One region of the Citrobacter enshiensis genome, then DNA from elsewhere that is predicted to be linked to it. Evidence: predicted binding sites of a transcription regulator. Region 1 holds the regulator's gene; the other holds the start of a gene.
The links. Region 1 encodes Fur, which represses iron uptake genes when iron is present. Its sites were predicted from a motif close to ATAATAATGAGAACNACTATCAA; they were not measured.
Positions count from the first base shown of each region.

Region 2: a site for Fur is predicted at 2,895-2,917, ahead of exbB (tol-pal system-associated acyl-CoA thioesterase). Genes of this name have one in related genera too.

Region 1 covers NZ_CP119862.1:3,352,262-3,356,691, reverse strand. Annotated here, with positions in the region: gene glnS (glutamine--tRNA ligase) at 1-136, shown strand, start outside; gene chiP (chitoporin ChiP) at 584-1,990, shown strand; gene P2W74_RS16145 (ChiQ/YbfN family lipoprotein) at 2,040-2,372, shown strand; gene fur (ferric iron uptake transcriptional regulator) at 2,469-2,915, opposite strand; gene fldA (flavodoxin FldA) at 3,203-3,733, opposite strand; gene ybfE (LexA regulated protein) at 3,884-4,177, opposite strand; gene ybfF (esterase) at 4,306-4,430, opposite strand, start outside.
Region 2 covers NZ_CP119862.1:712,023-716,452, reverse strand. Annotated here, with positions in the region: gene P2W74_RS03515 (aldo/keto reductase) at 1-11, shown strand, start outside; gene P2W74_RS03510 (ESA_00282 family adhesion-associated protein) at 103-606, opposite strand; gene P2W74_RS03505 (hypothetical protein) at 714-1,118, shown strand; gene P2W74_RS03500 (cytoplasmic protein) at 1,120-1,530, shown strand; gene exbD (TonB system transport protein ExbD) at 1,667-2,092, opposite strand; gene exbB (tol-pal system-associated acyl-CoA thioesterase) at 2,099-2,833, opposite strand; gene metC (cystathionine beta-lyase) at 3,087-4,274, shown strand; gene yghB (DedA family general envelope maintenance protein YghB) at 4,406-4,430, shown strand, end outside.

The sequences.
Region 1 (4,430 bases):
TGCGGTTGCGGGTAAAGCCTTCCAGTTCGAGCGTGAGGGATACTTCTGCCTCGACAGCCGCTATGCAACGGCTGACAAACTGGTATTTAACCGTACTGTCGGTTTACGTGATACGTGGGCGAAAGTGGGCGAATAAGCCACACGACACAATCCCATTCGATTAACGCCGCGCTTCGCGGCGTTTTTTTTCGCTTAAGTTCCGCTACATCCTCTGTTTGCAGAGCGAATTAATTGCACCTAAAAAATAATTAATCCGATAAATGATTTTTTGATGAGTGTGCTCAGAAATTTAGGTCGTGACTAAATTCAACGCTGTAACCGTTTTCATCTTCATGGAAATCAACGGTATTTTTCATTTTAATGATAATTTTTCGCATTTGTTGAATGTGTAACAAAAAGCAATGAAATATGTGCGGTCGCTCATATTATTACATACTGGTTACAGAAAGAGATTGATAATTCGCGTCGCGAAAAATAGTCTGTTCACTGTAGTCAATGAGGTTTTCTCAGCGCTATTTTTAATTTTTATTTTTAGCTGTTCGCCTTTGGCGGCAGCATTTTATACGTCAAAGAGGATTAACATATGCGTACGTTTAGTGGCAAACGTAGTACGCTGGCGCTGGCTATTGCCGGTATCACAGCAATGTCGGGTTGGATGGTTGCGCCGCAGGCAAGCGCCGCGGGCTTTATCGACGATTCGACTTTAACAGGCGGTATTTATTACTGGCAGCGTGAGCGTGACCGTAAAGACGTCACGGATGAAGACAAATACAAAACCAACCTTTCACACGCGACCTGGAACGCCAACCTGGATTTCCAGTCGGGTTATGCAGCGGATATGTTCGGTCTGGATATTGCGGCGTTTACCGCAATTGAAATGGCGGAAAGTGACGACAGCGGACACCCTAACGAAATTGCATTCTCGAAAAAAAATAAAGGCTATGACGAAGATTACTCTGGCGATAAGAGTGGTATCAGCCTTTATAAAGCCGCTGCAAAATTTAAATATGGTCCGACCTGGGCACGTGCCGGTTATATTCAGCCAACCGGACAGACGCTGTTAGCGCCGCACTGGAGCTTTATGCCGGGTACCTATCAAGGGGCAGAAGCCGGAGCCAACTTTGACTATGGCGATGCGGGTGCGTTGAGCTTCTCCTATATGTGGGCCAACGAGTATAAAGCGCCGTGGCACATTGAAGTGGATAAATTCTACCAGGCTGATAAAAAGACCAAAGTCGATTACCTCCACTCCGTTGGCGCAAAATACGATTTCAAAAATGACCTTATTCTTGAGGCTGCCTTTGGTCAGTCTGAGGGCTATGTCGATCAGTACTTTGCCAAAGCCAGCTACAAATTCGATCTGGGTGGGAATCCGTTTACCACCAGTTACCAGTTCTACGGCGCACGCGATAAAGTTGATGACCGCAGTGTGAACGATATCTACGACGGCACTGCATGGTTGCAGGCACTGACTTTCGGTTACAAAGTGGCGGAAGTGGTCGATCTGCGTCTGGAAGGAACCTGGGTTAAAGCGGACGGGCAGCAGGGTTACTTCTTGCAGCGTATGACGCCGACCTACGCCTCCTCAAACGGTCGTCTGGATGTCTGGTGGGATAACCGTTCCGACTTTAACGCCAACGGCGAAAAAGCGGTCTTCTTCGGCGCGATGTATGACCTGAAGAACTGGAATCTGCCAGGTATGGCGCTGGGAGCATCGTACGTCTATGCCTGGGATGCAAAACCGGCTACCTGGCAGAGCAACCCGGATGCGTTCTACGACAAAAACAAAACCATCGAAGAATCCTCCTACAGTCTTGATGCGGTTTATACCATGCAAGAAGGACGTGCCAAAGGCACCATGTTTAAACTGCACTTCACCGAGTATGACAACCACTCCAACATCCCAAGCTGGAGCGGCGGTTATGGCAACATCTTCCAGGATGAGCGTGACGTGAAGTTCATGGTTATCGCCCCATTCACTATTTTCTGATGCCAGTCGCGGCAGGGTATTTCTCTGCCGCATCGTTGAGGACCGTTATATGAAAAAAATGTTACTCATCGCCATTATGGCGTCAGGGCTGGTGGCCTGCGCGCAATCTCCCGCACCCAAGGAAGATAGCCGCCTTAAAGAGGCATACAGTGCGTGCATTAACACCGCGCAAGGTTCACCGGAAAAAATCGAAGCCTGCCAAAGCGTATTAAATGTGCTGAAAAAAGAAGACCAGCATAAGCAGTTTGCTAACGAAGAAAGCGTGCGGGTACTGGATTACCAGCAATGTATTCAGGCGACACGTACGGGCAATGGTCAGGCGGTACAAGCCGATTGCGATAAAATCTGGAAAGAAATTCGCAGTAAAAACACAGTACAGTAAATGTACTCACTGGAAGGGAAAAAGACCTGCTTTGATAGCGGGTCTTTTTTTGGGCATAAAAAAGCCAACCGCGTGGTTGGCTCTTTGGGGGGCATATTACTTTGCGTCGTGCGCGTGTTCGTCTTCGCGGCAATCGCCTTCAGCGCAGTGACCGTAAAGATAGAGGCTATGGTTGGTTAAACGAATACCATGCTTAGTCGCAATTTCACGTTGGCGCGCTTCGATAGAATCATCGCTGAACTCGATCACTTTGCCACAATCGAGGCAAATAAGATGATCATGATGATGCTGTTGAGTCAGTTCAAAAACGGACTTACCGCCTTCAAAATTGTGGCGGGTCACGATACCGGCGTCATCGAACTGGTTCAGCACGCGATACACGGTCGCCAGACCAATTTCTTCACCCATGTCGATCAGACGTTTATACAAATCTTCCGCACTGACGTGATGGTTATCCGGTCCCTGAAGAACTTCCAGAATTTTTAAACGAGGAAGCGTTACTTTCAGGCCAGCCTTCTTTAATGCGGTATTGTTGTCAGTCATGCGGAATCTGTCCTGTTGCTAAACGATTCACTTCATTAAAGAAGTGACAGTAATTGCACTTGAGAGAATGCGTATCATTATAGAACTGCCATGTCTAAATGAAAACTGCAAGCCTCGGGCAAATATTATTAATCAAAACGTGGTACTGCCTACAATCACACTGTGCAATACCAGAATAACACCCGAACATTGTACAGGGATGGGCAGGAAAGTTACAAATTTGTAGCAATTATTTTGATTGGTTTTATCTATTGATGCGGCGCAGATAGTTTCTGCGCCGCACGAAATCAGGCGTTGATGATTTCGTCGAGATGCAGTTCGGCAGAAATCTGTTTAACCCATTTTTCAACGCGCTCAGCGGTCAGTTCCGGCTGACGGTCTTCGTCGATAGCCAGACCGACAAAATGATCGTCATCAGCAAGACCTTTGGAAGCTTCGAAGTGATAGCCAGCGGTTGGCCAGTGACCTACGATGGTCGCGCCGCGCGGTTCGATAATGTCGCGGATGGTGCCCAGCGCATCGCAGAAGTATTCTGCGTAGTCTTCCTGATCGCCGCAGCCAAACAGAGCCACCAGTTTACCATTGAAATCAATGTCTTCGAGGGTAGGGAAGAAGTCATCCCAGTCGCACTGTGCTTCACCGTAGTACCAGGTTGGAATACCTAACAGCAGAATGTCATACCCTTCCAGGTCTTCTTTACTGCTTTTCGCAATGTCATGAACATCGGCAACGTCTTTACCAAGCTGTTTTTGAATCATTTTTGCGATATTTTCGGTATTACCGGTGTCGCTGCCGAAAAAGATGCCAGTGATTGCCATGAGTAAAATAACCTCTTGAAACTTATTGAAATGGTGGTGGCGTATTGCCCACGGATAAGGGCAATCATAGCAGATCAGTCAGGCATGCGGAAACAGCAAACACGCAGGACTGCACTCTGTGCTACACGATTTATGATTTAGAGCAGAAATTCAGACAGACCCCTGGCCACGCAGCGAGATAAGCTGGTTTGTCAGCATCTCTTCAATGAGCTCACTGCGGCTCATATTGCGTGCTTCCGCCAGTTCATTCAGCGCATCCACGGCATCAGCATTCAGCTTCAGTTCGACACGCTTAAGCCCACGAACCTTGTCGCGTTTAAGCTGATTACGCTTGTTAATGCGTAGCTGTTCATCACGCGAAAGCGGATTGGTTTTGGGTCGTCCCGGGCGACGCTCGTGCGCGAACAGATCTAATGTCGTACGGTCCGTTTGTTCTTTGGCCATGATTTTGGTGACTTCGGGGAAACAATCAGCCAGGCGTATGCCCGGATGGATAGCGCGCCATCATACATCAGCGAGTGAGGCACGCCAACGTCCACGCACGTAATCGCGCGCGGACGCTGAGTTTTTAATCAGTTAGCCTTATCCGCCAGATACCGGCGTATCGCGCGTAGCACGGCATCCGGTTTTTCTGCATGCACCCAATGGCCAGCACCCGCAATCACATGCGCCCGGGCCTGAGGAAATTGGGTCAGTA
Region 2 (4,430 bases), 2.3 Mb from region 1:
CAGATAAGTAACGACATTGCGCCGGGCGGCAATTTCGCCTTACCCGGCCAGTGAAAGAAAACCCACCGCTGGCCATTCCTTCAGCATCAGATTAACAGGCGCTCAAACGTCATCCGGTTTTACGGGCGAGCGCTGATATTCAGGCCACACCAGCGCGACCAGGGAGGGATAAGCCTCCAGGCTGAACTCCCGGAAACATTGTCGCAAATTGAGTACATCAAGATCAGAATGCGATACCTTTTCTCCATTCAGGCAACGTTTTTTAATGTTGTCATAGTATTTGTACACCGCAGAATTAAGATCGCTACAACGCCTTTGCGCGTCAAACAAGCCTGGCGTCCCATTCAACTCAGCCACCGTCATCCGTTTTATCGTGGCGTGAAGAAAATCGATATATTCATGATTAACTCGCCAGTACCATACCGGTGTAATAGTATTCATGAGCGATGAAAAATGATCTTCACCCTCTTCTTTCGTCATCGGTTCTTGCTGATGGCTTGCGCTTACTCCCGCGTCAGGATAATTTTTATTAAGTCCTCGCATCAGGACAAGTACACCAAAGGTAAGCAATAGCAGGGTAATAACAGAATAAAAAATACTGTTCATTTATTGGCTCCATTTTTTTTGATTTTAAAATTACACCATGCTATTGTCAACGAAACCCGCCTTATAAACACACTCGTTATACTATTGACAGGAAAGGATATTCCAGCATGCTTCCCGAGCATCTTGTTCCGTCTCGCTTTCATTTATCGCCTTCCCCCGCTGAGCCCAGCACCGCAGAAAAGAGTGAAAATTTAGCTAAGGGAAAGATAACTCTAAGCGATTATGAACCAGATATTTTAATTAGCGCCACTGCCACTGGCCAGTCCAGGAATATGCTACTTGAAGAGCGCGACCGCCATTTAAAAGATCGACTGTTCCGTGTTGCCAAAATTGAAACGTTTGCCCGCCTTATAAACGCACTGCAGGCCGAGGGTGACATTGATGCACAAACCGTCAGCAAAATAATGGCAGAAACAACCACAAGGATAAATGACGACGGTAATAAAATTTGGCTTAATTTAATTACCGGGGAGAAAAACGCCCCTATTTTTTATTCTCTGGAAGATGAGTGAAATGAAAGACGTTGAGGATAATAATGTTTATTTAGCTTTAGATAGCGATAAAAGTGATGAATTTATCTTAAAGCAAAATCTTGATGCGTTAATTGCCAATAAAAATGCCATCCTTGAAAATGTAGCGCAAGAGATGGTGTCAATTCCCGCCGCGCTGGTGCGGTTAAAATGGCAAAACCGCCGTGAAATCTATGCCCTTCAGGTAAAGGAAGAGATTTACGGCGCGATCATCAACACTCTCACGGCACAACGCCCGGAGCTACATGCCAAAATCATGGCTCGCCTGGAAAGCAGCTGGCAGCACTTGCTGGCGCGGGAAACGGCCACACTGCGTCTGACACGCAAACTTTCCGATGGCAATTACCGGACAGCCAATATCACGACGGTTGCGCTGGATGAGAATCGACAATAAACGCGAAAAGAGAACGTTTGTGGGGGACGTTTTCAGGCCAAACGTTGAGTAGGGCTGTGCCGGGCGGCAACGCCTACCCGGCCAACGAGCCGCAGAAAGCAGGCCGGACAGGCCCAGGCACCGTCCGGCAAAACGATTACTTCGCTTTTGCGACCTCTTCGCCAACCAAACCAATTTTCAGGTAACCCGCCTGATGCAGCGAGTCCATTACCTTCATCATAGTTTCGTAATCAACAGTTTTATCTGCGCGGAAGAAGATCGTGGTGTCTTTCTTTCCTTCGGTCAGCGTATTAAGCGCGTTGATCATGGTTTCATCCGTGACCTGATCGTTGCCGATGAACATGGAGTTATCGGCCTTCACCGACAGGTAAATCGGTTTTTCCGGACGGGGTTGCGGCACACTGGAGGAGGCAGGCAAATTCACCTTCACATCCACCGTCGCCAGAGGCGCTGCCACCATAAAGATGATCAGCAGAACCAGCATGACGTCGATAAACGGCGTCACGTTGATTTCATGCATTTCGCCATTATCGTCCAGGTTTTCGTTAAGACGCATTGCCATGAAACATTATCCTACACGTAATTTCTGCGCGGTACGTACCGGCTGAGCGGAGACACTCGCGTTCAAATCCAGGTCACGGCTTTGCAGCAACAACACCTGTGCCGCTACGTCGCCCAGCATCGCTTTATAGCCGCCAATCTGGCGCGCAAAGACGTTGTAGATAACCACAGCAGGAATTGCCGCAATCAGGCCAATCGCCGTCGCCAGCAGCGCTTCTGCGATACCCGGAGCCACAACGGCAAGGTTAGTGGTTTGCGTTTGCGCGATACCGATGAAGCTGTTCATGATGCCCCATACCGTACCGAACAGACCCACAAAAGGAGAGATCGCACCGATAGTCGCCAGATAGCCGTTACCCCGTCCCATATGACGACCCACGGCTGCGACGCGGCGTTCCAGACGGAACCCTGTACGCTCTTTAATACCTTCGTTATCTTCACTGCCTTCTGACAGTTCCAGTTCATTTTGCGCTTCGTTAATCAACATCGCGCTATAACTTTTTTCGTCAAATTCAGAAGCGATATCGCTTGCCTGATCCAAAGAACGGGCTTCAGCCAGCTGCTCCTGCTCACGCTTGAGTCGGCGCTTCTGCGTGAAATGCTCAACGCTTTTGCTGAAGAAGATAGCCCAGGTGACCACTGACGCCAGAATCAGACCAATCATCACGCACTTAACCACAATGTCGGCGTGCTGATACATACCCCAGACGGAAAGATCCGTCTGCATCAAATTATTACCCACTCTGTATCTCCAGGACGCAAATCACAAAATCTGAGCGCAATAATATCAAAACGACGTCGAATTGATAGTCGTTCTCATTACTATTTACATACTGCCGCACCTTTGGTTTCTTTTCCTTGCGCTTACGCAGTAAAAAAGTCACGAGAGGTTATTTTGATAAAATTTTCTGCTTTATCGAGATTCCTCTGGATGCGCGATGTAGCATTCATGTTAGTTTAGACATCCAGACGTATAAAAAAACAGGTCGTGCGACATGGCAAAAAAACACCTTGATACCCAATTTGTGAATGCAGGGCGCAGTAAAAAGTACACCCTGGGATCGGTAAACAGCGTGATTCAACGCGCTTCTTCACTGGTATTCGAGACAGTTGAAGCGAAAAAACACGCCACCCGCAACCGCGCCAACGGCGAGCTTTTCTATGGCCGTCGCGGAACGTTGACCCATTTCTCTCTCCAGGAAGCGATGTGCGAACTGGAGGGCGGCGTCGGATGCGCCCTGTTCCCCTGTGGTGCGGCAGCCGTCGCCAACACCATTTTGGCCTTCGTCGAGCAAGGCGATCACGTACTGATGACCAACACCGCCTACGAGCCAAGCCAGGATTTCTGCACCAAAATTCTCGCCAAACTCGGTGTGACCACTGGCTGGTTCGACCCCATGGTCGGCGCCGATATCGTAAAACACCTTCAGCCCAACACCCGAATCGTTTTCCTGGAATCCCCGGGCTCCATCACAATGGAAGTCCATGACATCCCAGCGATTGTTGAAGCCGTCAGACGAGTTGCACCTGATGCGATTATCATGATTGATAACACCTGGGCCGCCGGGGTGCTATTTAAAGCGCTGGATTTTGGAATCGATATCTCGATTCAGGCGGGGACAAAATATCTGATTGGCCACTCTGATGCGATGGTCGGCACGGCGGTTTCCAACGCTCGCTGCTGGGAGCAACTGCGTGAGAACGCCTATCTGATGGGACAAATGTTGGATGCCGACACGGCGTACATGACCAGCCGCGGTTTACGTACATTGGGCGTTCGCCTGCGTCAGCATCATGAAAGCAGCCTGAAAGTGGCTGAATGGCTGGCAAACCACCCGCAAGTGGCGCGCGTCAATCACCCTGCGCTTCCCGGCAGCAAAGGTCATGAATTCTGGAAACGAGACTTTTCAGGCAGCAGCGGTTTGTTTTCATTTGTCCTGAATAAAAAGCTCAGTAATGACGAGATGTCAGCCTACCTCGATAACTTCAGCCTGTTCAGCATGGCCTACTCATGGGGCGGTTTTGAATCATTGATTCTGGCGAATCAACCTGAGCACATTGCAGCCATTCGCCCAGGAGGCGTGGTGGATTTCAGCGGAACACTCATTCGCTTACATATTGGTTTAGAAAATGTTGACGATCTTATTGAGGATTTAGCCGCAGGATTTACCCGGATCGTGTAAAGTTGCCGCCAATGGACATAATTGCAGACACTTCCAGCAGAAAAGTCTGCGTTTGTTGCGTCCGGGATCAAAGCGTCCCGGGCAATTCGAGAGTACAATAGGCACTTAAACGCGGTTCCACAGGAAAGTCCATGGCTGTCATTCAAGATATTATCG